3 regions of the Streptomyces sp. NPDC059695 genome follow, and region 2 is predicted to be linked to each of the others. Evidence: riboswitches for the same ligand, from Rfam matches in the RefSeq annotation. Region 2 holds a riboswitch; each other region holds the start of a gene.

Region 1 (9,339 bases), on a different contig from region 2:
GGGACGCGTGGGGAGTGGATGTCCCAGACTCCCGGACCGGCCTCGCGCGAGTAGCCGTGGGCGGCGAGCTCGTCGGCGACCCGCATGTGGGAGCGGGCGGCCTCCAGGCTGATGACGTCGGCGTCGAGGTCGTCGATGGCCCGGACGATGTCGCCGAACTCGGCGTAGCACATGTGGGTGTGGATCTGGGTGTCCGGCCGCACGCCGGCGGTGGTGAGCCGGAACGACTCGGTCGCCCAGGCCAGGTAGCCCGCGTGGTCGGCGGCCCGCAGCGGCAGGGTCTCGCGCAGGGCCGGCTCGTCGACCTGGATGACCGAGGTGCCGGCCGCCTCCAGGTCGGCCACCTCGTCGCGCAGGGCGAGCGCCACCTGCCGGGCGGTGTCGGCCGGCGGCTGGTCGTCCCGCACGAACGACCACGCGAGCATGGTCACCGGACCGGTCAGCATGCCCTTGACCGGCCGGGACGTCTGCGCCTGGGCGTACGTCGTCCAGCGCACCGTCATCGGCCCGGGACGGGAGACGTCCCCGGCGAGGACGGGCGGGCGGACGTATCGGGTGCCGTACGACTGCACCCAGCCGTGCCGCGTGGCGACGTAGCCCGTCAGCTGCTCGGCGAAGTACTGCACCATGTCGTTGCGCTCGGGCTCGCCGTGCACCAGCACGTCGACGCCGGTCCGCTCCTGGAAGGAGATCACCTCGCGGATCTCGTCCCTGATCCGCTCCTCGTACCCGGCGGCGTCGATCCGGCCGGCCCGCAGATCGGCGCGGGCCGCGCGGAGCTCGTCGGTCTGGGGGAACGAGCCGATGGTGGTGGTCGGAAGCGCGGGAAGCCCCAGGTGGGCCCGCTGGGCCGCGGAGCGTTCGGCGTACGGCTGGGAACGCCGGCCGTCCGCGTCGGTGACGGCGGCGGTACGGGCACGGACGGCGGGGTCGCGGGTGAGCGCGGAGCCGGCGCGGGAGGCGAGGGCGGCCCGGTTGGCGGCCAGTTCGGCGCTGATCGCGTCGGTGCCGTGGGAGAGGCCCTTGGCGAGGGTCACGACCTCGTCGGTCTTCTGGCGGGCGAAGGCCAGCCAGCGGCGGATCCGCGGGTCCATGTCCTCCTCCGCGGCCGCGTCCAGCGGGACGTGCAGCAGCGAGCAGGACGCGGCGACGTCGACCCGGCCGGCGAGGCCGAGCAGGGTGCCCAGGGTGGCGAGGGACTTCCGGTGGTCGTCGATCCAGACGTTGCGTCCGTTGACGACGCCCGCGACCAGCCGCTTGCCCGGCAGCCCGCCGACCGCGGCGAGGTCGTCCAGGTTCGCGGCGGCGGAGCCGGTGAAGTCGAGGGCGAGACCCTCCACCGGGGCCGCGGCCAGCACCTTGAGGGCGTCGCCGAGCCGGTCGAAGTACGAGGCGACGAGCAGCTTCGGCCGGTCGGTGGCCGCGCCCAGCTCGCGGTAGGCGCGGGCGGCGGCCTCCAGCTCGGCCGGGGTGCGGTCCTGGACCAGGGCGGGCTCGTCCAGCTGGACCCACTCGGCGCCCGCCGCGCGCAGATCGGCGAGCACGTCGGCGTAGACCGGGAGGAGCCGGTCGAGGAGGGTCAGCGGCTCGAAGCCGTCGGGGACGCCCGGGGCGGGCTTGGCGAGCAGCAGGTACGTGACGGGGCCGACCAGCACGGGGCGGGGAGCGTGCCCGAGCGCGAGGGCCTCCCCGAACTCGGCGACCTGCCGGGCGGAGTCGGCGGTGAAGACGGTGTCCGGCCCGAGTTCGGGGACCAGGTAGTGGTAGTTGGTGTCGAACCACTTGGTCATCTCCAGCGGCGCGACGTCCCGGGTGCCGCGGGCCATCGCGAAGTACCCGTCGAGCGCGTCCGCCTCGACGGCGGCGCGGTGGCGTGCCGGGACGGCACCGACCATCACGCTGGTGTCCAGGACGTGGTCGTAGTACGAGAAGTCACCGGTGGGCACTTCGTGGATGCCGGCGTCGGCCAGCTGCCGCCAGTGGGAGCGACGCAGGCCGGCGGCGGTGGACCGGAGGGCGTCGGCGGTGACGCGGCCCTTCCAGTAACCCTCGACGGCCTTCTTCAGTTCGCGGTGCCGACCCTGGCGGGGGTAGCCGTACACGGTGGCTCGTGCGGCCGCGGGCTTCGCTGTCACGGAACTCTCCTTCGCGAGACGTGTCCAGAACACCCGGAGACGGGGTGGACGCGAAGGAACGCCAGAGCGTACGGACCGCGCCGACGGAGGACGCCGCGTGTGCCGCTCGCTGTGTACGCCGACCCGCCCACGAGGTCACCGGGATGTCCGTACGCGGAATGCGTCCGCGTACGGGCAACGGGCAGGTCTTCGGACTCGCGGGCACACCCTCCTCGTGGAGGACACCTACTGGCCGTCGCTTCCCAGGACCGTGGTCCGGACCCAGTGCTATGACGGCGGTCGTTCCCGCTCACCGCTGCGGGGCAGTCCCGGATTCCCACCGGGTTCCCTCTTACGACGCATCCCGCCTGGCGGACGGGGCGAACCAGCTGCAGACGACACCCTAGGGCGCGCGATCGCCCGGTGGCGAGCGACGTCCAGGATTCGGGCGCGAAACCGACGAGGGGTCACTTCGGGTCGGGGCGAGGGCGCTCGCGCGGAATCAGGTGCCCGGGCCGGACGCTCCACGGCCCGTGATGCCCGCTCTGCGCAGGGCCGACCGCCAGGCCAGGGCGACCGCGGCCTCGGCCAGGCCGAGGAGGACGAGCCACAGTCCGAGCAGCCGCGTCAGGGCCCGGGCCGACTCCGTCGGAAGCGCCAGGACCACGATGCCGGCGACGATGCCGAGGATCCCGACGGCCATGACGACGCCGCGGTGCGGCATGTTCTTGGTGGCGATGGCGGAGTAGAGGGTGACGATGCCGGAGACCAGCCACACGGCGCCGACGATCAGCGAGAGCGCGGCGATCGTCTGGAGCGGGTTCCTCAGACACAGCACTCCGCCGAGGACGCACAGGACGGCCACGATCAGGCCGGGCACGCGGTCGCCGCTGTCGCGGCCGAACACGGACACGAAACGGAAGACGCCGATCGCCAGCAGGTAGAGCCCGATCAGCACGGCCACGACGTGCAGGGTGACGTCTGGCCAGACGAGCAGCAGGATGCCGGGTACGAGGGTCGCCAACGCCGCGCCGAGGAGCCAGGTCCAGGAACGGCCGAGACGTGCCAGCTGATCCGCCGGGTCGGCCGCGGGAGTCCCCTGCGGGCCGGCGCCGGGTGCGGAGTCCTGTGGAGTGGTCATGCGTCCTCCTCCCGTCCCCCGGGTCCAGTACAAGTCTGCACCCATCGTCTGGGGGCCGCCTCACCTCGTGAGGAGCGCACGGGGCGAGGCCGGGCACGGACGGGAGGCCCGGACCGGGTGCGCCGGCGCCGGGCCCGGCCGACGCGCACCCGGGGTCGTCCGAACCTAGCGTGGAGGGTGGGAACCGACCGGACGGAGGGTCGCGAGCATGAGCGACGCCATGGACAAGGCCAAGGGCAGGCTCAAGGAGATCGCCGGCAGGATCACCGGTCACGAGCGCCTGGAGGCCGAGGGCAGGACGGACCAGGCGAAGGCCAGGTTCCGCGAGAAGGCGAAGAGCGTGCGGCACCGCGCCGAGGGAATCATGGACTCGCTCAAGCGGGACCGCTCGTAACCCTCGACCGCGCCCTCGGCCGCCACGCCCGGGACCGAAGGGACGGGCGGAACGATCCCGCGCAGCGGAAGGACGGACTCACTCCCGTGTCCCGCCGTGATCCCGAGGACGGCCGCCGGCCCGTCGTACGAAGCCGCCGTTCCACCGGCGACCCGCCGCCGGGCCGGTGGCGCGGGCCCCTCGGCACCTGGCCGGCCGTCGCCCTCACCGTCGCCGTTCTCGTGGCGGCCAACCTGCTGCTGCACACCTGGACCGGCGCCCTCCACCTGCTCGCGGCCGTCGTCGTCTCCGCCGTCCTCCTGGGTGTGCTCCGCTGGGCTGGCGGCACGCCGGCGGACGCGGGACTGGCGGCCGGGACACGGGCCCGCGGCGCCCGGTGGGCGGCCGCCCTGACCGGGATCGTCGCCGCCGTCTATCTCGTCGGAGCGCTGCTCCCGGCCACCCGCCCGCTCTTCGAGGACCGGCGGTACGACGGGATGACCGCGGGCGCGTTGATGGTGCGCGTCTTCGTGGTGGTCCCCGTCGGCACCGTCCTGGTGGAGGAGGTCGCGTTCCGCGGAGTCCTCTACGGGCTGGTGCGCCGGGTCCGCGGGACGGTCTGGGCGACCACCGTGTCGAGCCTGCTGTTCGGCCTCTGGCACGTCCTGCCGTCCCTGGGCCTGGCGACCGCGAAGCCCGCGCTGACCGGCGTCGTCGGAGCGTCTCCGCTCGGCTCCGCGGTCGCGGTCACCGCGGCCGTGCTCTTCACGGCTTCGGCGGGCGTCCTGTTCTGCGAACTGCGCCGCCGCAGCGACAGCCTGCTGGCGCCGATGGGCCTGCACTGGGCGGTGAACGCGCTCGGCTACGTCGCAGGCTTCCTGCTGCGCTGACCGCGGGCCGTGCCGCGCCGCGCGCACGGGATCAGCGGGACGGCTGGATGATCTCGCGCAGCCGGTCCAGGTCCTGTGGGGTGAAGCCCGACGGCCGCATGACGGCGTTCCAGCCGTCGACGTACGCGGCCTTGTACGTGTGACCGTGGCCGTCCGGCACGCCCGTGGAGAACGGGAGGTCCGCGGTCACCTGCCAGAAGGTCACGAAGGGGATCCAGACCATCGCGTCGAGCACGTCGCCGCCGGGAGCCTCACCGATCCAGTCGGGTTCGGACAGGGCCAGGTCGGGGCTCCACCAGACGATCGGATCGGACGGGTGCATGAGGTACAGGACCCGGGTCCCGTTCCACGGCACGTCCGTCGGAGGGATCCCGGTGGCCGGGTCGTCGGTGAACCGCACGGTCCGCCCCTGCCGGTAGACGGGTTCGATCTCCGGGCTTCCCGCGTCGCGGTGGTCGCTGAACTCGCGGAACAGGGTGTTGAAGTTCGGCGGACCGGCGAAGAGGGTGCCGGCCGTGCGGTTGCGCAGGTCGTACTCGCCGCTGAAGGCCGTCTCCGCGCCGAACGACCCCAGGCTCTCGCCGGCCACGAACAGGCGCGGGCGCTGGTCCTGGGGCAGCTTGGACCAGACGTCGTAGACCGCGTCGAAGAGCTCGCGACCGGCCTCGCGCGCCTTCGACTGGTCCACGAGGTAGGAGAGCCACGACGGCAGGTACGAGTACTGCATCGCCACGGTGGCCGAGTCTCCGTCGCCGAGGTACTCGAAGGAGTCCACGGCCGCGGGGTCGACCCAGCCGCTGCCCGTGGTGGTCGTCACGAGCAGGTTGGCGCGGTGGAAGCCGCCGGCGCGTACGAGGTCCGCGACGGCCCGCTCGGCGCGCGCCTCGGTGTCGTCGGCGGTCGCGAGTCCGGCGTAGGAACGCACGGGTTCCTGCGCGGGGCGGTGGGTGAAGGCCCCGATGTCGGCTGCCGTGGGGCCGCTGCCCGTGAAGGCCCGGCCCTGCCTGCCCAGCGAGTCCCACGGCACCAGCGACCCCGGCCCGCCGGAGCGCAGCGTCGACGTGGGCTGGTGCACGCCTTCGGGCGTCTCGGTGTCGCGCACGGAGAACGCCTCGTTGGCCGTGCTCACGAAGCCGGCCAGCAGGACCCCGCTGACGACGGACCACGCCAGACCCGCCACGACGACCCAGCCGACCACCCGGGCCGCGCGCGGTCCGATCCAGCGGCGGAGGAGTCCGGCGAGCCACCGGTACAGCCGCCGGAGTCCCCGGGCCGCCTGCAGCAGCAGCCAGAACACGAGCGCGGCGACGAAGGGGCAGGCGACGGTGGCCAGGACGTTGTAGTCGGTGACCCCCATGAGCCTGCGGATCTCGTGCTGCCAGTACTGGCCGAGACCGAAGGACAGGCCGAACAGGACGACGGCGCTGACGGCCAGGACCCGCCATGACCGGGGGGAGGCGCCGCGGGCCTCCCGGTCGGCGAACGCCCGCCACACGTAGGCCGCGACCACGCCGAGCCCGTACCCGATGGCCGCGCTGATGCCGCAGATCAGCCCCTGGAGGATTCCGCCGCGGGGGAGCAGCGACGGGGTGAAGGAGAGGCAGGCGAGGAGAAGGGCGCTCCAGCAGCCCGGGAGCGTGAGGCGGAGCGAACGACGGCGCGCCCAGAAGCCGGTGGCAGACCCGGCACCGCCGCCCCCCGGCTCACCGGGGCCGGGGGAGCTCTCCGGCTCTTGGGCGGCGGGGGTGTCCCCAGGCTGCCCGGGGCCGGGGAAGTCCTCCGGCTCTCGGGGGGTGGGGGTGTCCTCCGGCTGCCCGGGGCCGGGGGAGTGCTCCGGTTCCTGGGCGGCGGGGGAACGCTCCGGCTCCTCGGGGCCGGGAGCGTCCTCCGGCGGGGGTTCGTGCGGGTCAGGAGCCATGGGTGACCTCCCGGGGAAATGGTCCCAGGGCCGTACGGGCCGCGCCACCCGGACTCGGCCCGCTCGGTGTGCCGGACTCCCGGCCCCTGCCGCGGAAGGGGGTCAGCCGAGGATCCTGCGCTTCTGCTCCTCGAACTCGGCTTCGGTGAGCACGCCCTGCTCCTTGAGGTCGCCGAGCTGCTTGAGCTGGTCGAGCTTGCTCTCCATGCTGTCGGCGGGCTGCGCGGCGGGCGCCGGCGGGGGAGCCGCGGCGGGCGGCGGTTCGGCGGGCTGCTGCTCATAGCCCTGCTGGGCGGCCCATCGTCCCTGCTGGCGGCGCGACACGCGGTTGGACACGGCGGTCGCCGTACCCGCGACGACCGCGGTGCGGGCCACTCCGCGAAGTAGACCTGGCATCGCGTTCTCCTCTCGTGTCCGACGCGAAGGCGCCGGACGGCTTCCGGGCCCGCCGGCTCGGTGGCCGGGGGCAAGGGGGGTCAGGCCGTTTCCTCGGCCGCTTCGAGCGAGGCGAGGAGGGCTTGTACGGGCACGCGCCCGGAGGCGACCAACTGGGCCCCGCCGCGGCGCAGGGCGGTGGCGAACGGCGCGGCCCACACGTTCTCGTAGATCAGCAGTCCGGCGGAGTTGCCGGGCTCCACGGCCTCGGCGGCCTCCTCCAGGTCGTCCTGCCCGAGCAGCCCCGACTGGACGCCCTCGAAGACGGAGAGGTCGAGATTGCCGTCCCCGTCGAAGTCCGCGATCTCCAGCGCGGTCACCGATCCGTCCTCGTCCTTCCTGATGAACATCAGGTCGAGGATCCGGATGATGCCGCGGTCCACCAGATCGACCAGGAGCGGGAAGCCCTCGCCCGTCATGCGGTTGCCGGGGAACTCGACCACCACGTAGTCGATGGGCCCGATCTCGTCGAATTGCTCGGTCACAACGTCACCTCTGATCGTGGACGCCCCCGGTCGCCATTCCAACACCGGACGTCGCGCGGTGCATCCGGTACGGCCCCGCCCGCCCACGACCCGGACGCGTCACGATCCCGGGCCGCACGGACCCGGCGGCGGCACGGGCGGAGCCCCCGCCCGGATGTCCGGGCGGGGGCGCCGTCTCGTCTCACCCCACGGGGGCCGTGCGGGCGAGGGCGTCGCGCGCCGCCTCCTCGGCCAGGGCGCGGTCCTCCGGGACGAGGCCGATGCGGGTGCGGCGGTCGAGGAGGTCGGAGGTGTCGAGGGCGCCCTCGTGACGGACCGCCCAGACCAGTTCGGCGCCGGTGACGGTGTGGCCGGGGACGACGGGCTCGGCGAGCGCGGGATCCGCGAGGCCGAGCGCCTGGACGGCCGGTGCCTCGGAGCCGTAGCGCTGGACCAGACGGGTCGGGACGTCGAGCCCGGCGAGGGTCTGCGGCCGTGCGGCGCCGACGAGGGGCAGCGACGCGGTGCGGCACGGACCCGCGTCCAGGCCGCGGGCGGCCACGGCGGCGTCGACGGCGTCCTGGGCCATGCGGCGGTACGTGGTCAGCTTGCCGCCGACGACGGTGACGATCCCGTCGGCGGAGGTGAGCACGGCGTGCTTGCGGGAGATGTCGGCGGTGCGGCCCGCGGCGTCCTGGGTGTCGAGCAGGGGCCGCAGGCCGGCGAACGCCCCGACCACGTCGGACCGGTGGACGGTGACGTCGAGCGCGGAGCCGAGGACGTCGAGGAGGAAGCCGATGTCGGTCTCGGGGACCTCGGGCACATCGGGGACGTCGCCGTCGACGGGCTCGTCGGTGAGGCCGACGTACACGCGGCCGTCGCCCTGGGGCAGGACCAGGACGAAGCGGTTCGTCTCGCCGGGGATGGGGATGTGCAGACCGGCGGAGAGCGGACCGAGGGTCTCGGAGCGCAGCACGAGATGGGTGCCGCGGGAGGGCCGGAGGCGTACGTCGCCGACGAGGCCGCCCGCCCAGACGCCGGCCGCGTTGATGACGGTACGGGCGCGCAGGCGCAGCTCCTGACCGGTCGTCTCGTCACGGACGAGCGCTCCGTCGCCGTGGAGTTCCAGGGCGCGCGTGCGGGTGAGGATCCGGGCGCCGTGGGCGGCGGCGGTCCGGGCGATCGCCGTGACCAGGCGCGCGTCGTCGGTGAGCCGCCCGTCCCAGGAGAGGAGGCCGCCGCGCAGCCCGACGCGCCGGAGGGCCGGGGCGAGGTGGCGGGTCTCGACGGCGGACAGCGTGCGCGGCTGCGGCAGCGTCCCGCGCGAGGTGCGGGCGCCGACGCGGAGCAGGTCGCCCGCGAGGAACCCGGCGCGGGCGAGGGCGGCCTGGCCGCGGCTGACGAGCGGGGTGAGCGGCAGGACGAACGGCTGGGCGCGCACCAGGTGGGGGGCGGTGCGCTCCATGAGGATGCCGCGCTCGACGGCGCTCTCGTGGGCGACGTCGAGCTGCCCGGACGCGAGGTAGCGCAGTCCGCCGTGGATCAGCTTGGAGCTCCAGCGGGAGGTGCCGAAGGCGAGGTCGTGGGCGTCGATCGCGGCGACGGTGAGCCCACGGGTGGCCGCGTCGAGCGCGGCTCCGGCTCCGGTGATCCCGAGTCCGACGACCAGGACGTCGACGACGGCGTCGCCGTCGGCGAGCTGCTCCAGTTCGCGCCGGCGACGCTCGGCGTCGAGCGAGGATCCGGGGAGGGCGGTGCTGCTCGTGGGGTTCATGGGGTGAGGGTCCTCTCCAGCAGGGTGCGGAGCTCTCCGAGGAAGGCGGCTTCGCTCAGTTCGGGATCGGTCTCGTCGGCCATGGTGCGCAGCGAGAGCGTGAAGGACTGGACGACGAGCAGGAGGGACCGGGCCTGGAGGTCGGGGTGCACCCGGCGCACGGAACCGTCCTCGTGCCCTTCGTCCAGTGCGGTGACGAGCAGCCCGAGCAGGGCGTCCTGGCTGGCTCC
Region 2 (9,339 bases):
CGTCGGTGCGCTCGCTGCGGGCCACTCCGCGCGGGTCGTACGTGACGACGGTCCGGTCGGCGAAGTGGGAGGCGAGCGTGGTGAAGCTGCTGGCGTCCATGGGGGAGCCGATCAGCAGCAGGGGACGCCCGCCGGCCGCGGTGCCGGGGCGCACGTCGTAGCGGAGGGTCGCCCCGGCGGTGTCCAGGGTGCGGGTGTCGGTCTCGGCCATGGCGATCTCCTCGGTGGTGAGCCGGTCATGGGGGTAGACCCCCGGCCCCGCCGGAACTCATCGGAGTTCCGGCCCCGGATCACCCGGAGTTCCCTACTCTCCGCACGAGTGAGCGGCCGGGTCCAGCACGACCCGGTCCAACAGGCCTCGCAGTACGGCCTGTTCCGCCTCGGTCAGGTCGCCGAAGAGCTCGCGCTCCGCCTCGCCCACGGCCGTGTCGACCCGCCGCAGGGCCCCCGCGCCCGCTTCCGTGATCTCCACGATGTGGCGTCGCCGGTCGGCCGGGTCGCGCCGCCGCTCGGCGAGCCCCTCGGACTCCAACTCGTTCAGGATCGCGACGAGTCGGCTCGGATCGACCTCCATCGCGGCGGCCAGGTCCCGCTGGCTCATCGCTCCGGGCGCGAGCTGCATCAGCGTCATCGCGCTCCTCGGGTGCAGTCCGGCGGGGGCGGTCGGCCTCCTCGCGGGGCTCGCCGTGCCGGCGATCGGCGGGGCGGCGGCGGTCGGCGTGATCCTCTACTTCGCGGGCGCCGTGATCACTCACCTGCGCGCCAAGGACTACGCGATGGCGCCGGCCGTGGTCCTCACGCTGCTCCCCATAGCCGCCCTGCTCCTGCGCGTCGCCTCGGCCTGAGGTCACACCTCGGCCCGAGCCCGCACCTCCGGCCGGACACTTCACGACCCAACGAGACGGAGCGTCTTGCCAAGAGGTCGGATCTGGCGTACCTTCATCGCAACGAGACGAGACGTCTCGTATTGCTCAGCCCTTGTCCCCTAGGTCAGGAGGTCGCCCTTGTTCCGTGCCCTACTCATCGACGTCACCAAGCGCTACGACGACCGGCACGTGCGGAACGGCACCGTGCTCGACCGGGTCTCCCTCACCGTCCGCCCCGGCGAACGCCTCGGCGTCGTCGGTGACAACGGCTCCGGGAAGTCCACCCTCCTGCGGCTCCTCGCCAGCCTGGAGCCCCCGGACAACGGCACCGTGACCGTCGAAGCCCCCGGCGGCCTCGGCCACCTCGCGCAGACCCTCGACCTCCCCCCGGACGCCACCGTCGGCGACGCCGTCGACCACGCGCTCGCCGGGCTGCGGGACCTGGAGCGGGCGATCCGCACGGCCGAGGCGGAGCTCGCCGCCACCGGCGACCTCGCCGGATACGCCCGGCTGCTCACCGCCTACGAGGCCCGGGGCGGCGCCGGGGCCGACCGGCGCGTCGAGACCGTCCTCCGGAAGCTCGGCGAGCCCGGCCCGCTCGACCGCACCCGGCCCCTCGGGTCGCTCTCCGGCGGACAGCGCTCCCGGCTCGCCCTGGCCGCCGTCCTCGCCGCCGAGCCCGAACTGCTGCTCCTCGACGAGCCGACCAACGACCTCGACGACGAGGCCGTGTCCTGGCTGGAGGAACGGCTGCGCGCGCACCGGGGCACGGTCGTGGCCGTCTCCCACGACCGGGTCTTCCTCGACCGGGTGGCGACCGCCGTCCTGGAGGTCGACGAGGACCGCCACACCGTGCGGCGGTACGGCGACGGCTACACCGGCTACCTCGCCGGACGCGCTGCCGAACGGGCCCGCAGGCAGCGGGAGTACGAGGAGTGGAGGGCCGAACTCGCCCGCCACCGGGCCCTCGCCGACAGGAACATCGACCGCTTCTCCGCGATCCCCCGCAAGGCCCCGGCCGCGTTCAGCGGGGCCGGCGCCTTCCGTGCCCGGTCACGGGCGCACGGCGCGATGAGCCGCATCCGCTCGGCCCGCGAGCAGCTCGCCCGGCTCACCGGCCACCCCGTGCCCGCGCCGCCGGAACCGCTCCGGTTCCGCACGGAGATCACGGGGGAAGGCGCGCCCGTCGATCTCGCCGGGCTACGCGTCGACGGCCGGCTCCACCTCGACGCGCTCCACCTCGACGCGGGCGAGCGGCTCCTGGTCACCGGGCCCAACGGCGCGGGAAAGACCACCCTCCTCCGGGTCCTGGCGGGCGAACTCGCCCCGGACGCGGGCACGGTGGCCGTGCCCGCCCGGGTCGGGCTGCTCCGCCAGGACACGGCCCCACCCACCGACCCCCGTACGGTGGGCGAGGCCTTCGGAGAGGGCCGCGAGGACGAACTGCTCGCCCTCGGGCTCTTCGCGGCCCGCGATCTGACGACCCCGGTCCGGCTGCTGTCGACCGGGCAGCGCCGCAAGCTGGAACTGGCCCGGCTGGTCACCTCCCCCGCCGACCTGCTCCTCCTCGACGAGCCGACCAACCACCTGGCCCCCGGCCTGGTGGAGGAGCTGGAGGCCGCGCTCGCGGAGTACCGGGGCACGCTGGTCGTGGTCAGCCACGACCGGCGGCTGCGGGAGGGGTTCCGGGGCCGCGTCCTCGACCTGGCCCCGGCCCTGGCGAGGGCCTAGCCCTCACCCTCCAGGTCGCCCTCCGTCTCCAGGAACACCTGGCGCAGGGCGGCCAGCGTCTCCGGGTCCGGCTTCTCCCACATGCCGCGCGACTCGGCTTCGAGCAGCCGCTCGGCGATGCCGTGCAGGGCCCAGGGGTTGGCCTCCTTCAGGAAGGCCTGGTTCTCCGCGTCGAGGACGTACTCCTGGGTGAGCTTGTCGTACATCCAGTCGGCGACGACACCCGTCGTCGCGTCGTACCCGAAGAGGTAGTCGACGGTCGCCGCCAGCTCGAACGCGCCCTTGTAACCGTGGCGGCGCATCGCCTCGATCCAGCGCGGGTTGACCACGCGGGCCCGGAAGACCCGGGAGGTCTCCTCGACGAGCGTGCGCGTGCGGACGGTCTCCGGGCGGGTCGAGTCGCCGATGTACGCCTCGGGGGCCGTGCCCGTGAGCGCGCGGACGGTCGCGACCATGCCGCCGTGGTACTGGAAGTAGTCGTCCGAGTCGGCGATGTCGTGCTCGCGGGTGTCCGTGTTCTTCGCGGCCACCGCGATCCGCTTGTACGCGGTCTCCATCTCGGCGCGCGCCGGGCGCCCTTCGAGCCCGCGCCCGTACGCGTACCCGCCCCACACCGTGTACACCTCGGCGAGGTCCGCGTCCGTGCGCCAGTCCCGCGAGTCGATCAGCTGGAGGATGCCCGCGCCGTACGTGCCGGGACGCGAGCCGAAGATGCGGGTGGTGGCGCGCCGCTCGTCGCCGTGCTCGGCGAGGTCGGCCTGCGCGTGCGCCCGCACGTGGTTGTCCTCGGCGGACTCGTCCTCCAGCCCCGCCACGAGCCGCACGGCGTCGTCGAGGAGGCCGATGACGTGCGGGAACGCGTCCCGGAAGAAGCCCGAGATGCGCAGCGTCACGTCGACGCGCGGGCGGCCGAGCTCGGCCAGCGGGATCGGCTCCAGGCCGTTGACCCGGCGCGAGGCCTCGTCCCACAGGGGCCGGACGCCGAGCAGGGCGAGGGCCTCGGCGACGTCGTCGCCGGCGGTGCGCATCGCGCTCGTGCCCCACAGGGAGAGGCCGACGGAGGTCGGCCACGTGCCGTTGTCGTCGCGGTAGCGGGTGAGCAGCGAGTCGGCGAGCGCCTGCCCGGTCTCCCAGGCGAGCCGGGACGGCACGGCCTTCGGGTCGACCGAGTAGAAGTTGCGGCCGGTCGGCAGGACGTTGACCAGGCCGCGCAGCGGGGAGCCGGACGGGCCGGCCGGGACGAAGCCGCCGTTCAGGGCGTGCACGGCGTGCGCCAGCTCGTCGGTGGTGGCGGCCAGGCGCGGTACGACCTGCTCGCAGGCGAAGCGCAGGACGTCCCGGACCTCGGAGCCGTACGCGGCGGCGACCGTGCCGATCGCGTCGGCGGACCAGCCGGCGGCCTCCATGCCCTCGACCAGCTCGCGGGCCTTCGCCTCCGCCTCGTCGGCGGTGGTGCGGGTCGCGGCCGACTCGTCCAGGCCGAGGGCCTCGCGCAGGCCGGGCAGCGCCTGCGTGCCGCCCCAGATCTGGCGGGCGCGCAGGATGGACAGGACCAGGTTGACCCGGGCCTCGCCCTCCGGGGCGCCGCCGAGGACGTGCAGTCCGTCGCGGATCTGGGCGTCCTTGACCTCGCACAGCCAGCCGTCGACGTGCAGCAGGAAGTCGTCGAAGCCGTCGTCCTCCGGGCGCTCCTGAAGACCGAGGTCGTGGTCGAGCTTGGCGGCCTGGATCAGGGTCCAGATCTGGGCGCGGATCGCGGGCAGCTTCGCCGGGTCCATGGAGGAGATCTGCGCGTACTCGTCGAGCAGCTGCTCCAGGCGCGCGATGTCGCCGTACGAGTCGGCGCGGGCCATCGGCGGCACCAGGTGGTCGACGAGGGTCGCGTGCACGCGCCGCTTGGCCTGGGTGCCCTCGCCCGGGTCGTTCACGAGGAACGGGTAGATCAGCGGGATGTCGCCGAGGGCCGCGTCGGGACCGCAGGCGGCGGACAGGCCGGCGTTCTTGCCGGGCAGCCACTCCAGGTTGCCGTGCTTGCCCAGGTGGACCATGGCGTCGGCGCCGAAGCCGCCGTCCTCGGCGCGGGCGGCGATCCAGCGGTAGGCGGCCAGGTAGTGGTGGGACGGCGGGAGATCGGGGTCGTGGTAGATCGCGATCGGGTTCTCGCCGAAGCCGCGCGGCGGCTGGATGAGGACCAGCAGGTTCCCGCGCCGCAGGGCGGCGAGGACGATGTCGCCCTCCGGGTTGCGGGACCGGTCCAGGAACATCTCGCCGGGCGCCGGGCCCCAGTGCTCCTCGACGTGGGTGCGCAGTTCCTCGGGCAGGGTCGCGTACCAGCGCTTGTAGTCGGCGGCCGGGATGCGGACCGGGTTCTTCGCCAGCTGCTCCTCGGTGAGCCAGTCCTGGTCGTGACCGCCGGCCTCGATGAGGGCGTAGATCAGCTCGTCGCCGTCGCCGGAGACCACACCGGGGAGGTCCGCCTCGGGGCCGAAGTCGTAGCCCTCGGCGATGAGGCGGCGGAGCAGGGAGACGGCGGAGGCCGGGGTGTCGAGACCGACCGCGTTGCCGATGCGGGAGTGCTTCGTCGGGTACGCGGAGAGGACGAGCGCCAGCCGCTTCTCGGCGTTCGGGATGTGGCGGAGCCGGGCGTGCCGGACGGCGATCCCGGCGACGCGGGCCGCGCGCTCGGCGTCGGCGACGTACGCGGGCAGACCGTCGGCGTCGATCTCCTTGAAGGAGAACGGGACGGTGATGAGACGGCCGTCGAACTCGGGCACGGCGACCTGGCTGGCGGCGTCCAGCGGGGACAGGCCCTCGTCGTTCTCCTCCCACGCCGACCGCGATCCGGTCAGGCACAGCGCCTGGAGGATCGGCACGTCGAGCGCGGCGAGCGCGCCCGCGTCCCAGGCCTCCTCGTCGCCGCCGGCCTGGGCCTCGGCGGGCTTGGTGCCGCCGGCCGCGAGGACGGTCGTGACGATCGCGTCGGCCGTGCGCAGCGTCTCGACGAGCTCCGCCTCGGGGGCCCGCAGGGACGCCACGTACAGCGGGAGGGCCCGCGCGCCGGCGTCCTCGATCGCCCCGCACAGGGCGTCGACGAAGGCGGTGTTCCCGCTCATGTGGTGGGCGCGGTAGTAGAGCACGGCGATCGTCGGACCGTCGGTGTCCCTCGCGACGCGGTCCAGCGGGCCCCACGTGGGGGCGGCGGCCGGGGCCTCGAAGCCGTGGCCGGTGAGCAGGACGGTGTCGGAGAGGAAGCGGGCCAGCTGCTCCAGGTTGGCCGGGCCGCCGTGCGCCAGATAGGCGTGCGCCTCGGTGGCGACGCCGACCGGGACGGTGGAGGCCTCCATGAGCTGGGCGTCGGGGGCCTGTTCGCCGCTCAGCACGACGACCGGCTTCCCGGCGGCCAGGATCGTGTCCAGGCCCTCCTGCCAGGAGCGGACGCCGCCGAGGAGCCGGACGAGGACGAGGTCGACGCCGTCGAGCAGGGCGGGGAGATCGGCCAGGGGGAGGCGGGAGGGGTTGGCGAAGCGGTACTCCACCGGCCCTCCGGCCGCGCGGGCGCTGAGCAGGTCGGTGTCGGAGTGCGACAGCAGCAGGAGCATGGCGAGGCTCAGGCCTTCCTCGGGGTTGTCCGCGCCCCGGGTGGTCGTATGGACGGCGGGAGTTCCTGACTCACCCGTGGGTACGGGCTCACAGTGGCGGGACCGCGCCGGATTCTCACCGGGCTTCCTCCCCGGGGTCCTGGGACCCCATGCCGATCTGCATCCTAGATCGTGGCGTCGGCGCGCCCCAGGGAGCGGCGGGGTCGACCGGATCACACCCGGTGGCCGGCCGGTTCCCCGTGGGTATGCTCGCCGCCATGCCGCCCACCCCACCCCCGGCGCCCGAACCGGGCGAACCTCGCGTACGGGACCGTGGCGACGCCTGCCCCGGGGCGCTGCGCCTGCACCCCGCCGACGACGGACGCCTGGCCCGACTGCGCCTGCCCGCAGGCCGTCTGACGGCCCATCAGGCCGAGGTCCTGGCCGACGTGGCCGAGACGCTCGGCGACGGGCGGATCAGCATCACCTCGCGCGGCAACGCGGAGCTGCGCGGCCTCGCCGGGGACTGCGGGGCGGAGCTCGCCGCCCTCCTGGCGGGGGCGGGCCTGCTGCCCTCCCCCACGCACGAGCGCGTCCGCAACATCGTGGCCTCGCCCGGCGCGGGACTCGACGGACTCGGCCACGCGGACGTGCAGTTGTGGGCCCGCGCCCTGGACACCGCCCTGTGCGCCGAACCCCGGGCGGCGTCCCTTTCGGGACGGTTCCTGTTCGTCCTGGACGACGGGCGCGGGGACGTCGCCGGGCTCGGCGGCGATGTGAGCTTGATCGCAGGACCGGACGGGTCCGCCCTGCTGCGGCTCGGCTCCCGGGCCTTCCGCCTCGCCGCCGCCGACGCCGTGCGGGCCGCGCTCGCCGCCACCCTCGCGTTCCTCGACGCCGCCGAGGCCGCGGGGACCGGGGCCTGGCGCCCGCACGAGCTGCCCGGCACCCACACACCCGACTGGGCCGGGGCGCTCGCGCGGGCCGGGATCACGGCGCAGCCCGTACCCGCGCCGCCGCTTCCCGTGTCCCCGCCGCCCGCGCCCGGGCCGCTCGGCGACCGCGCCCTGCACGTCCTCGCCCCGCTCGGCCGGCTGACCGCCGCCCAGCTGCGGGCCCTGGCCGAAGGCGCCGCCGAGCTCCGGCTCACCCCCTGGCGGGGCGCGGTCGTGGTGACCGACCCCGGCAGGCTCCCCGCCCTGGAGCCGTACGGCCTGATCACCCGGCCCGGTCTGCCCTCCGTCGGGGTCAGCGCCTGCACCGGACGCCCCGGCTGCGCCAAGTCCCTCGCCGACGTACGGACGGACGCCGGCCTGGTCCGCCACGGAGGCCTGCCCGTCCACTGGTCCGGGTGCGAGCGCCGCTGCGGCCACCCGCGCGGCACCTGGATCGACGTCCTCGCCACCGGCGACGACAGCTACCTGGTGGACGGCGTCCCCACCCCCCGTACCGCCCTGCCCGAAGCAGTGACCAAGGCCCGCACGACGAGATGAGCGAGAGCACCAGGATGTTCGACTACGAGAAGGACGGGACGGAGATCTACCGCCGGTCCTTTGCCACGATCCGCGCCGAGGCGGACCTCGCGGACCTGCCCGCCGACGTCGCCATGGTGGCCGTCCGGATGATCCACGCCTGCGGCATGACCGACCTCGTGCAGGACATCGCGTACTCCCCGCGGGTCGTCGCGAACGCCCGCGCGGCCCTCCGCGCCGGCGCGCCCGTTCTCTGCGACGCCCAGATGGTCGCCAGCGGCGTCACCCGCAAGCGGCTGCCCGCCGACAACGAGGTGCTCTGCGCGCTGTCCGACCCGGCCGTCCCGGCCCTCGCCGCCGAGCTCGGCACCACCCGCTCCGCCGCCGCCCTGGAGCTGTGGCGGGACCGCCTCGAAGGCTCCGTCGTCGCCATCGGCAACGCGCCGACCGCGCTCTTCCACCTCCTGGAGATGATCGCGAAGGGCGCCGGGAGGCCCGCCGCCGTCCTCGGCATCCCCGTCGGCTTCATCGGCGCCGCCGAGTCCAAGGACGCGCTGGCCGAGAACACCCTCGGCCTCGACTACCTGGTCGTACGGGGCCGGCGCGGCGGCAGCGCGATCACGGCCGCCGCGATCAACGCCCTCGCCCACGAAGCGGAGATCCAGGCATGAGCACCGTGACCGGAAAGCTGTACGGCGTCGGGCTCGGACCCGGCGACCCCGACCTGATGACCGTCGCCGCCGTGAAGGCCATCGCCTCGGCCGACGTCATCGCCTACCACTCGGCCCGCCACGGCCGCTCCATAGCCCGCTCCATCGCCGCCGGGCACATCCGCGAGGACCACATCGAGGAGCGGCTGATGTACCCGCTCACGGTGGAGACCACGGACCACCCGGGCGGCTACCGGGGCGCCCTGAACGACTTCTACGAGGAGGCCGCGGCCCGCCTCGCCGCCCACCTCGACGCCGGCCGCACCGTCGCCGTCCTCGCCGAGGGCGACCCGCTCTTCTACGGCTCGTACCAGCACATGCACAAGCGGCTCGCCGACCGCTACGACACGACCGTCCTGCCCGGCGTCACCTCGGTCAGCGCCGCCGCCGCCCGGCTCGGCGAGCCGCTGTGCGAGGCCGAGGAGGTCCTCACGATCATCCCCGGCACCCTGCCGGAGGACGAGCTGACGGCCCGCCTGGCGGGCACCGACTCGGCGGTCGTGATGAAGCTGGGCCGCACCTTCCCGACGGTGCGGCGGGCCCTGGAGCGGGCCGGCCGGCTGGACGACGCCCGCTACGTGGAGCGCGCGTTCATGAAGGGCGAGCGCACGGAGCGGCTGACGGACGTGGACCCGGAGTCCGTCCCGTACTTCTCCGTCGCGGTCCTCCCCTCCCGCGTCGACCAGGAGGCTCCGGTACGGGAGACCGGCGAGGTCACCGTCGTCGGCACCGGCCCCGCGGGGGCGCCCTGGCTGACCCCCGAGTCGCGCGGCGCGCTCGTCAACGCCGACGTCCTCGTCGGCTACACGACGTACCTCGACCGGGTCCCCGTCCTGCGCCCCGGTCAGATCCGCCACGGCTCCGACAACAAGGTGGAGTCGGAGCGCGCCGAGTTCGCCCTCGACCTCGCCCGGCGCGGCCGGAAGGTCGCGGTCGTCTCCGGCGGCGACCCGGGCGTCTTCGCGATGGCGACGGCGGTCCT
Region 3 (9,339 bases), on a different contig from region 2:
GGCACCTGTCGACGGCACCCCCGCACTGCGGACCGAGCTGCTTCACGTCCGGCTGTCCTGCCGGCACTGACGCACCGCGTTGTCGCCGCGTCCACGACGAACATGCCTGGCGGCGTGCGGGGTCGGCTCGCGGCGACACTCGAAGGCTCAGCGGCTCAGGGGATCACGGATCGAGGAGCCCGCCGGGTGGGGCAGCCCGGCTCTCGACGGCGCCGGGCGGACCCGGTGAGGGCTCGCCCGCCGCGAGGTGCTCCAGGACCTCCGCCAGTTCCTGGCAGGCGCGGCGCACCGACCGGCGGGTCGCACGCTGCTCGGTGATGACGGAGGCGAGAAGCAGGGCGGTCAGGGCGGCGGAACCGTTGAACGCCTGGAGCTTGGCCATGATCTCGACGTCCGTCAGATGGAGGAACGCGCCCCGTCCGGAGGTCGCCTCGAAGGTGGCGAGCACGGAGGCGAAGAGCGCGCACAGCATGCTTCCGGCGAGCTGGAAGCGGAGCGCCGCCCAGATCAGCAGGGGGAAGACGAGGAACAGCATGCTCGTCGAGCTGAACACGGCCAAGGGCATGAGGACCAGGGCCGTCAGCCCCAGAAAGGCCGCCTCCTTCCAGCGCCGCACCCGGAACCGTCCGGCCGGCCCCGCGAGGACGAGCAGGAGCGGGGCGACGAGCAGCACCCCCATCGTGTCGCCCACCCACCAGGCCAGCCAGACGGGCCAGAACTCGCTCGTGTCCAGGGAGCTCTTCGCCACCTGCAGTCCGACCCCCGCGGTCGCGCTGATCAGCATGGCGCCGAACCCGCCGAGGAAGACCAGGGAGAGTCCGTCCCGCAACCGCGCCATGTCGAGCCGGAAGCCGACCCGTCGCAGCAGCAGGTAGGCGCAGAGCGGCGCGACGGTGTTGCTGACCACGGTGACCACTGTGGTGGGCCCCGGAGTGGTGAGGGAGGCGATGACGAGGAAGGAGCCGAGGGCGATCCCAGGCCAGACCCGCGCGCCGAGCAGCAGCAGGGCGGCGACGGCGACGCCGGTGGGCGGCCAGATGGGGGTGACCACCACGCCTTCGACGACGAAGCGGCCCAGTAGGCCGAGTCGTCCGGCCGCGTAGTAGCAAACCGCCACGGCCAGCGACATCAGAGCCGTCTCCGTAGGGGACCGGAACTGCCGAATATCCAACACGTCAGCCATCAGACACCGGCCGGGCCGCCACGGCCGGGCAAGGCCCCTGCGTGTCGGGCGCCGCCGTCCGACACGGGTCCGACCCGACACGGGGCCGGACCCGGCCCGAGGCCTGACCCGGCCCGAGTCCCGACCCGGCCCGAGTCCCGACCCGGCCCGATTCCCGACCTGGCCCGAGGCGGCCCCCTCCCTCACTCCTTTGCCGGCCGGGCCGGGCCGCCGTCATGGCCGACGACCAGGACGGCCGCGTCGTCCTCGTGCCCCACCGTGGCCGCCAGCTTCATGACGGCGGTGGCGAGCGCGTCGACGTCCAGTCCGGCGACGGCGGTGATCCCGGCGAGCCGCGTCACCCGGTCCAGACCCTCGTCGACGTGGAGCGAGGGCCCCTCCACCACCCCGTCGGTCAGGAGGACGAAGACACCGTCGGCGGTGAGCCGGTGGCACGTGGCCGGGTAGTCGACGCCGCGCAGCACACCGAGCGGAGGCCCGCCCTCGCTGTCGTCGATGCCGGAGCGGCCGTCGGAGGTGGCCCAGATGTGGGGGATGTGACCGGCCCGGGCGCACTCCAGGGTGCCGGCAGCGGGGTCGAGCCGCAGGAAGGTGCAGGTGGCGAAGAGGTCGGCGCCCAGAGAGATGAGCAGGTCGTTGGTGCGACTGAGCAGCTCTCCCGGGTCCGCGGTGACGGAGGCCAGCGCGCGCAGTGCCACGCGGACCTGTCCCATGAAGGCGGCGGCCTCGATGTTGTGTCCCTGCACGTCACCGATGGACATGCCGATCTGCCCGCCGGGCAGGGAGAAGGCGTCGTACCAGTCACCGCCGACGTTGAGCCCGTGGTTGGCGGGCTCGTAGCGCACGGCCAGCCGGGCGCCCGGAAGACTGGGCAGGTCCGAAGGCAGCATCTCGCGCTGCAGGGCCACGGCGAGCTCGACACGGGAACGTTGCGTCTCGGCCAGTTCCCGCGCCCTGGCGGTCAGCGACCCGAGCCGGACCAGAAGGTCCTCGCTGCTGTCGGCCGGCCGTCTGCGGAACATCGATCACTCCGACGTCACGACAATCCTCACATCATTCCGTCCCGGTCTCCAGCACGCGGGACCGCACGGGACCACCTCGGTACGAACAGGTCCTTCCCACTCTGCCCGGAGGGGACAGCGTCCGCATCTCATGGCTACCGCGGACCCGGGCGCGCCCTGCTCCACGCCCCGGCACACCGTGGCCACGCCGGGTGGAACGACCTCGCCCGCCGAGTCGGTCCCGGAGGCGCAGGAACCGGGCGTCCGCGTCGATCCGGTAGCGGGTGTTGCCGAGCCTTCCGCTCCCCGCGGGGGCGCCGAGCGATCCAGGGCCGGCCGCGAGGATGGAGGGGATGCCGTCGATCCGGTAGGCGCGCAGTCGGCGTGCGTCACTGCGGGCCGGGGGCTGGGCCGGTCGGCGGAGCGTCCGACGCCTACGACCTTGCGGCGATCCTTGCCGCGCTGGACACGAAAGCAAGCGGAGGACCAGCACGAGGCAGCGGCCCAGCCGCACAAGACGAAGACTCGGTACGCCCAGACTGGGCCTTGTGGGGCGAGTCCCACGCTTGGCCGGCCGAGCGGACCGGCACGCTCGGGCAGCTCAGCGCCAACACGGTCGGCACGTCCCTCCCCGCTGCGCGGGGTCCCCTTCTCGTTCGTCCGCGTCGACCGGGCGGGCAACATGTCCAAGCGGCAGTCCGCCACCGGCTTCCACTTCTCCCGGGCCGGCGGCACCTGCCCGCTGTGGAACGTGTACGAGGCCTTCGCCGCACCCGGCCGCATCCACGTCCAGATCGCCGCCATGCCCGACGGGCAGCGCTACCTGTGGACCGCCCGTGCCCTCACCCGCCACCGGGGCGGCTGGGGCGAACCCGGCAAGACCTTCGCCATCGGCCTCGGCTGCGAGCTGCGCCACGCCCACCGGCTGGTGTACTCGGACGGCCTGGATCTGGACAACGCGGCGGCGGCGACCCCGATCGGCATGGGCTGCCGCGTCTGCGAGCGCCTCGACTGCCCCCCCCAGCGCGCGGCCCCGCCGCTCGGGCGTCCGCTCCGGATCGACCAGAACGCCAGCACGTTCGTCCCGTACCCGGTCGCCGACCCGTCGGCCTGAGCCGTGGATCAGGGCAGGAGGAAGGCCTCGGTCGTCGTCACGGGGTCTCCCGCCCGGACCCCGTGGAGGACGTGCGCCAGAACCTCCGCGCCGCGTACGACCCGGGGGCCCGGCCGGTTGAAGTAGGCGGGCCCGTCCAGCACCCATACCGCGCCGGACCGTACCGCGGGCAGATCGTCCCACCCGGGGAGGGAGGTCAGCAGGTCGCGCTCGCGCACGGTCCGTTCGGGCGGGAAGCCGCAGGGCAGGACCAGGAGGACGTCGGGTCGGGCGGCCCGGACGGCCTCCCAGGTCATCGGCTTCGTGTGCTCTCCGGGAGCGGCGAGAAGCGGTTCGCCGCCGGCGCAGGTGATCTGCTCGGGCACCCAGTGCCCCGCGGGCCACAGCGGATCGAGCCACTCGACGGCCACCACCCTGGGCCGGGCCCGACCCGCCGTGAGTCCGCGTACCGCGGCCAGCCGATCGCGCAGTTCCTCGCGCCGCCGCTCGGCCCGCTCCCGTACGCCCAGCAGGTCGCCGACCGTGACCAGGCAGTCCAGGACGTCGTCCAGGGTGCGGGGCTCCAGACTGAGGACGCGAGGACCGCCGTCGAGGACGCGCACCGCGCGTGAGACGGCCTCGTAGGACACCGCGCAGACGTCGCACAGGTCCTGGGTGAGCACGACATCGGGCGCGAGAGCGGAAAGCGCCTCGGCGTCCAGGGTGTAGAGCGAGGAGCCGCCGTGCGCGGCCCCGCCGACCGCGGCCGAGATCTCCCGGCTGCTCAGTGCGTCCGACGAGAACTCGGCGGACGTGACCACCGGGACGCCGGCCACATCCCGCGGCGGCCAGTCGCACTCGTGGGTCCGTCCCACCAGGTCCGCGGCCAGCCCGAGCTGGGCCACGATGTCGGTCGCCGCAGGCAGCAAGGAGACGATGCGCATGACCCGAGCCTAGGCGGTGCACCGGGCTCCGGCCGGCGCCTGTCCGGATGGCGTCGCCGCGCCGTGGGTGGGGGTGGACTTACTAGGACGTCCAACTATATGTTCGTGACGAGCCCGCGGTGCAGGGAAGCCGGTGTGATTCCGGCGCGGTCCCGCCACTGTGACCGGGGAGTGTGCTCTTCCAGCAGGTCAGGCCACTGACGGAAACCATCCGTCGGGAAGGCCGGAGAGCATGCGCTGATCCGGGAGTCAGGATACCGGCCGTGGGGTGTTCCGTGTTGTCCACGAGGATGGAGCAGACACGCATGGCACCGGTACGTGACCACGACCCTGGTGATCCGGCGGAGTACCCGAACCCCGAGGCCCTGTCCCCGCGTTCGTGACTCGACGAAGGCGTCCTCGCCTTCCCCTGTCCCGCGGCAGGACCCGCGTGCGCGCACCCCGATCGGTGCCGTCCTCGCGGTCCTCGCCGCGCCCTCCTCGGATCCGTACCTGACGAGAGCAGGCTTCGATGGTCCGCGAACTCACCCATTTCATCGGCGGCAAGCACACCGCCGGCACGTCCGGCTCCTTCGCCGACGTGTACGACCCCAACACCGGTGCCGTCCAGGCCAGGGTCCCCCTGGCCGGGCGCGCCGACACGGAGGCGGCGATCGCCGCCTCCGAGGAGGCCCAGCGGGAATGGGGCCGGTGGAACCCGCAGCGACGCGCACGCGTCCTGCTGCGCTTCCTCCAACTCGTCGAGGCGGAAAGGGACTCCCTGGCACGGCTGCTTTCCTCCGAGCACGGCAAGACCGTCGCCGACGCGCACGGGGACCTCCAACGCGGCCTGGAGGTCGTCGAGTTCGCCGCGGGCATCCCGCACCTCCTCAAGGGCGAGTTCACCGACAACGCCGGCACCGGCATCGACGTGCACTCGCTCCGCAGCCCGCTGGGTGTCGTCGCCGGGATCACCCCCTTCAACTTCCCCGCGATGATTCCGCTGTGGAAGGCCGCACCGGCCCTGGCCTGTGGAAACGCCTTCATCCTCAAGCCCTCCGAGCGCGACCCCTCCGTACCCCTGCGGCTCGCCGAGCTGTTCCTGGAGGCCGGACTGCCGCCCGGTGTGCTGAACGTGGTCAACGGAGGCAAAGAGGCCGTCGACACCCTCCTCGAAAACCCTCGCGTCCAGGCCCTCGGCTTCGTCGGCTCCACCCCGATCGCCGCGCACCTCTACGCCACCGCCGCCGCGCACGGAAAGCGCGCCCAGTGCTTCGGCGGGGCCAAGAACCACATGATCGTGATGCCGGACGCGGACCTCGACCAGGCTGCTGAAGCGCTGATCGGCGCCGGGTACGGCTCGGCCGGCGAGCGGTGCATGGCGATCTCCGTCGCCGTCCCTGTCGGCGAGGAGACCGCCGACGCGCTGGTGGCGAGGCTGAAGGAGCGCATCGTCTCCCTGCGCATCGGCACCTCCGACGACCCGGACGCCGACTTCGGGCCCCTCGTCAGCAAGGACGCCCTGGACCGGGTCGACCGGTACGTCGGCATCGGCGTCGACGAAGGTGCGGAACTCGTCGTCGACGGAAGGGGTTTCACCCTCCCCGGCCACGAGAACGGCTTCTTCGCGGGAGCCTCCCTCTTCGACCGCGTCACGCCGTCCATGCGGATCTACCAGGAGGAGATCTTCGGCCCGGTGCTGTGCGTGGCACGGGCCGCCGACTACGAGTCCGCGCTCCGGCTCCCGAGCGAGCACCCGTACGGCAACGGCGTGGCCATCTTCACCCGCGACGGCGACACCGCCCGCGACTTCACCCGGCGTGTCAACACCGGCATGGTCGGCGTGAACGTCCCCATCCCGGTCCCGGTGGCGTACCACACCTTCGGCGGCTGGAAGCGGTCCGGATTCGGCGACCTGAACCAGCACGGCCCCGACGCCATCCGCTTCTACACCCGCACCAAGACCGTGACCTCCCGCTGGCCCTCCGGGGTCAAGGAAGGCGCGAGCTTCACCATGCCGACGATGGGATGAGCGCCGTGACCACCCTCACCGAGGACCAACTGGCCCTCGCCGAAGTCACCCTCGACTTCGCCCAGGAACAGCTCGCCCCGTACGCGGTGACCTGGGACCAGGACAAGCAGTTCCCCGTCGACGTCATCCGCCGCGCCGCCGCGCTCGGGCTCGGCGGCGTGTACGTACGGGAGGAGTGCGGCGGCTCCGGCCTGAGCCGGGCCGACGGCGTCCTCGTCTTCGAGACCCTGGCGACCGGCTGCCCCTCGATCGCCGGCTATCTCTCCATCCACAACATGGTCGCCTGGATGATCGACCGGTACGGAGACCCCGCCCAGCGTGCCCGCTGGCTGCCCGGCCTCTGTGCCGCCGAGACCCTGGGCAGCTACTGCCTCACCGAACCCGGCGCGGGATCGGACGCCGCCGCCCTGCGCACCCGGGCCGAGCGGGACGGCGACCACTACGTCCTGAGCGGAGTGAAGCAGTTCATCTCCGGCGCCGGTGCCTCCGACCTGTACGTCGTCCTGGCCCGCACCGGAGGGGCCGGCCCCGGCGGGATCTCCGCCTTCGTCGTGGAGCGCGGCGACCCGGGCGTCTCGTTCGGCGCGAACGAGCGCAAGATGGGCTGGAACGCGCAGCCCACCCGGCAGGTCGTCCTCGACGCGGTGAGGATCCCCGCCGACCGGCGCCTCGGCACCGAGGGCGAAGGCTTCCGCATCGCCATGCACGGGCTCAACGGCGGCCGCCTCGGCATCGCCGCCTGCTCCCTCGGCGGCGCCCAGAGCGCACTCGACCGCAGCCTCACGCATCTCGCCGACCGCGAGGCCTTCGGCGCCCGGCTGCTCGACGCCCAGGCTCTGCAGTTCCGGCTCGCCGACATGGCCACCGAACTGACGGCCGCCCGCGCGCTGGTACGGCAGGCCGCCGAGGCCCTCGACCGCGGCGACCCCCAGGCGGTCCAACTCTGCGCCATGGCGAAGCGGTTCGCCACCGACACGGGCTTCTCGGTCGCCGACCGGGCGCTCCAGCTGCACGGCGGCTACGGCTACCTCAGCGAGTACGGCATCGAGAAGATCGTCCGCGACCTGCGGGTCCACCGGATCCTGGAAGGGACCAACGAGATCATGAACGTCATCGTCGCCCGCGGCCTCACGGAGAGCCTCCGATGACCGAGGACGTACTCGTCACCACAGAGGGCCGGACGGGCCGCCTGATCCTCAACCGCCCGCAGGCGTTGAACGCGCTCACCCATCCCATGGTGCGGCGCATCGAGGAGGCGCTCCTCGCCTGGCGGGACGATCCCGCCGTCCAAGCGGTGGTGATCTCCGGCGCGGGGGAGCGGGGACTGTGCGCGGGCGGCGACATCCGGGCCATCTACGCGGACGCGCGGGCGGGAGGCACGGCCTCGGCGGACTTCTGGCGGGACGAGTACCGGCTCAACGCCCTCATCGCCCGCTACCCCAAGCCGTACGTCGCCCTCATGGACGGCATCGTCATGGGCGGCGGCGTCGGCGTCTCCGCCCACGGCACCGTACGGATCGTCACCGAACGCTCCCGCATCGCCATGCCGGAGACCGGCATCGGCTTCGTACCCGACGTCGGCGGCACCTACCTCCTGGCCCTGGCGCCCGGCGAGCTGGGCACCCACCTCGCCCTGACCGGGGCCCTCGTCGGAGCCGCCGACGCCCTGCTGTGCGGGCTCGCCGACCACTTCGTACCGTCCGAACGACTCGACCGCCTGCTGGAGGACCTCCAGCGGACCTCCGTGCACGACGCCCTGGCCGGGCACGTCGGCCAGGCACCACCCGGTGAACTGGCGGGTCGCCGGGAGTGGATCGACCACTGCTACGCCGCCGACACGGTCGAGGAGATCGTCGACCGCCTCGCCGGAAGCGGTGTGCCGGCCGCCAAGGAGGCCGCCGCCACCCTGATCACCAGGTCGCCGACCGCCCTCAAGGTCACCCTGACCTCGTTGCGCCGCGCCCGGGAGCTCGGACCCCTGGAAAAGGTCCTCGAACAGGAGTACCGCGTCTCGTGCGCGGCGCTGACCTCGCACGACCTGGTCGAGGGGATCCGGGCCCAGGTCATCGACAAGGACCGCGACCCCCGCTGGTCCCCGGCCCGGCTGACGGGCGTCACCGACGAGGACGTGGCCCGCTACTTCACCCCGCTCGGAGTCGACCGCGAGCTGCGGCTCACAGCCCCCGACCCGCTTCAGGAGGTGCCCTGGTGACCACCGTCATCGCCTTCATCGGCCTCGGCCACATGGGCGGCCCCATGGCCGCCCACCTCGCCGCCGCCGGCCACCGCGTGCTCGGGTTCGACCTCGTCCCCGCGGCCCTGGCGACCGCTGCCGCGGCCGGAGTGGAGACCGCCGACTCCGCGGGGGCGGCGGCTGCGGGAGCGGACGTCGTGATCACGATGCTGCCGGCGGGCCGCCACGTCCTCTCCCTCTACCGGGACGAGGGCCTCCTCGCGGCCGCCCGACCTGGAACCCTGTTCATCGACTGCTCCACCATCGACGTCGCCGACGCGCGCGCCGCCCACGACGCGGCCGTGGCCGCCGGGCACCGAGCCCTGGACGCCCCCGTGTCGGGCGGTGTCGTCGGAGCTGAGGCCGCCACCCTCACCTTCATGGCGGGCGGAGGAGAGGCGGAGTTCACCGAGGCAGAACCGCTGCTCGCGACCATGGGGAAGCGGGCCGTGCACTGCGGCGGCGCGGGCGCCGGGCAGGCCGCCAAGATCTGCAACAACATGATCCTCGGCATCTCGATGATCGCCGTCAGCGAGGCCTTCGTCCTCGGCGAGAGCCTCGGCCTCTCCCACCAGGCGCTCTACGACGTCGCCTCCACCGCCTCCGGCCAGTGCTGGGCACTCACCACCAACTGCCCCGTCCCCGGTCCCGTACCGGCCAGCCCGGCCAACCGCGACTACCGGCCCGGTTTCGCGGCCCCGCTGATGGCCAAGGACCTGGGACTCGCCGCCAACGCCCTGCGCGCGGGTGGCATCGATGCGGGGCTCGGCCTGCGGGCCGCCGAGATGTACGCCGCGTTCGCCGAGGGGGCGGGAGCGGCACAGGACTTCTCCGGGATCGTCCACGCCCTGCGCGACACCGCCGCCGAAGCACC

Evidence for each region. Region 2 has a riboswitch for cobalamin ahead of cobN (cobaltochelatase subunit CobN). Riboswitches for the same ligand answer to the same signal wherever they lie in the genome.
Region 1: it holds a riboswitch for cobalamin, as region 2 does, so the genes downstream of both, metE (5-methyltetrahydropteroyltriglutamate--homocysteine S-methyltransferase) here and cobN (cobaltochelatase subunit CobN) in region 2, are expected to answer to the same signal.
Region 3: it holds a riboswitch for cobalamin, as region 2 does, so the genes downstream of both, ACFV2S_RS05545 (CoA-acylating methylmalonate-semialdehyde dehydrogenase) here and cobN (cobaltochelatase subunit CobN) in region 2, are expected to answer to the same signal.

Annotation. Positions count from the first base shown of each region.
Region 1 covers NZ_JBHWFF010000016.1:99,572-108,910, reverse strand. The annotation lists partial or broken gene metE (5-methyltetrahydropteroyltriglutamate--homocysteine S-methyltransferase) at 1-2,135, opposite strand, end outside; cobalamin riboswitch at 2,298-2,519, opposite strand; gene ACFV2S_RS21215 (HdeD family acid-resistance protein) at 2,617-3,255, opposite strand; gene ACFV2S_RS21210 (CsbD family protein) at 3,464-3,649, shown strand; gene ACFV2S_RS21205 (CPBP family intramembrane glutamic endopeptidase) at 3,736-4,518, shown strand; gene ACFV2S_RS21200 (alpha/beta-hydrolase family protein) at 4,550-6,436, opposite strand; gene ACFV2S_RS21195 (SHOCT domain-containing protein) at 6,539-6,832, opposite strand; gene ACFV2S_RS21190 (DUF6325 family protein) at 6,913-7,356, opposite strand; gene ACFV2S_RS21185 (glycerol-3-phosphate dehydrogenase/oxidase) at 7,538-9,109, opposite strand; gene ACFV2S_RS21180 (TetR/AcrR family transcriptional regulator) at 9,106-9,339, opposite strand, start outside.
Region 2 covers NZ_JBHWFF010000023.1:115,252-124,590, reverse strand. The annotation lists gene ACFV2S_RS26800 (alpha/beta fold hydrolase) at 1-211, opposite strand, end outside; gene ACFV2S_RS26795 (MarR family winged helix-turn-helix transcriptional regulator) at 305-631, opposite strand; gene ACFV2S_RS26790 (DoxX family protein) at 687-845, shown strand; gene abc-f (ribosomal protection-like ABC-F family protein) at 1,005-2,597, shown strand; gene cobN (cobaltochelatase subunit CobN) at 2,594-6,196, opposite strand; cobalamin riboswitch at 6,237-6,362, opposite strand; gene ACFV2S_RS26775 (cobalamin biosynthesis protein CobG) at 6,442-7,668, shown strand; gene ACFV2S_RS26770 (precorrin-8X methylmutase) at 7,683-8,318, shown strand; gene ACFV2S_RS26765 (precorrin-2 C(20)-methyltransferase) at 8,315-9,339, shown strand, end outside.
Region 3 covers NZ_JBHWFF010000003.1:67,889-77,227, forward strand. The annotation lists gene ACFV2S_RS05520 (peptidylprolyl isomerase) at 1-70, shown strand, start outside; gene ACFV2S_RS05525 (MASE1 domain-containing protein) at 164-1,129, opposite strand; gene ACFV2S_RS05530 (PP2C family protein-serine/threonine phosphatase) at 1,366-2,205, opposite strand; partial or broken gene ACFV2S_RS05535 (short-chain fatty acyl-CoA regulator family protein) at 2,819-3,298, shown strand; gene ACFV2S_RS05540 (cobalamin-binding protein) at 3,307-4,221, opposite strand; cobalamin riboswitch at 4,322-4,502, shown strand; gene ACFV2S_RS05545 (CoA-acylating methylmalonate-semialdehyde dehydrogenase) at 4,733-6,232, shown strand; gene ACFV2S_RS05550 (acyl-CoA dehydrogenase family protein) at 6,229-7,380, shown strand; gene ACFV2S_RS05555 (enoyl-CoA hydratase/isomerase family protein) at 7,377-8,444, shown strand; gene mmsB (3-hydroxyisobutyrate dehydrogenase) at 8,441-9,339, shown strand, end outside.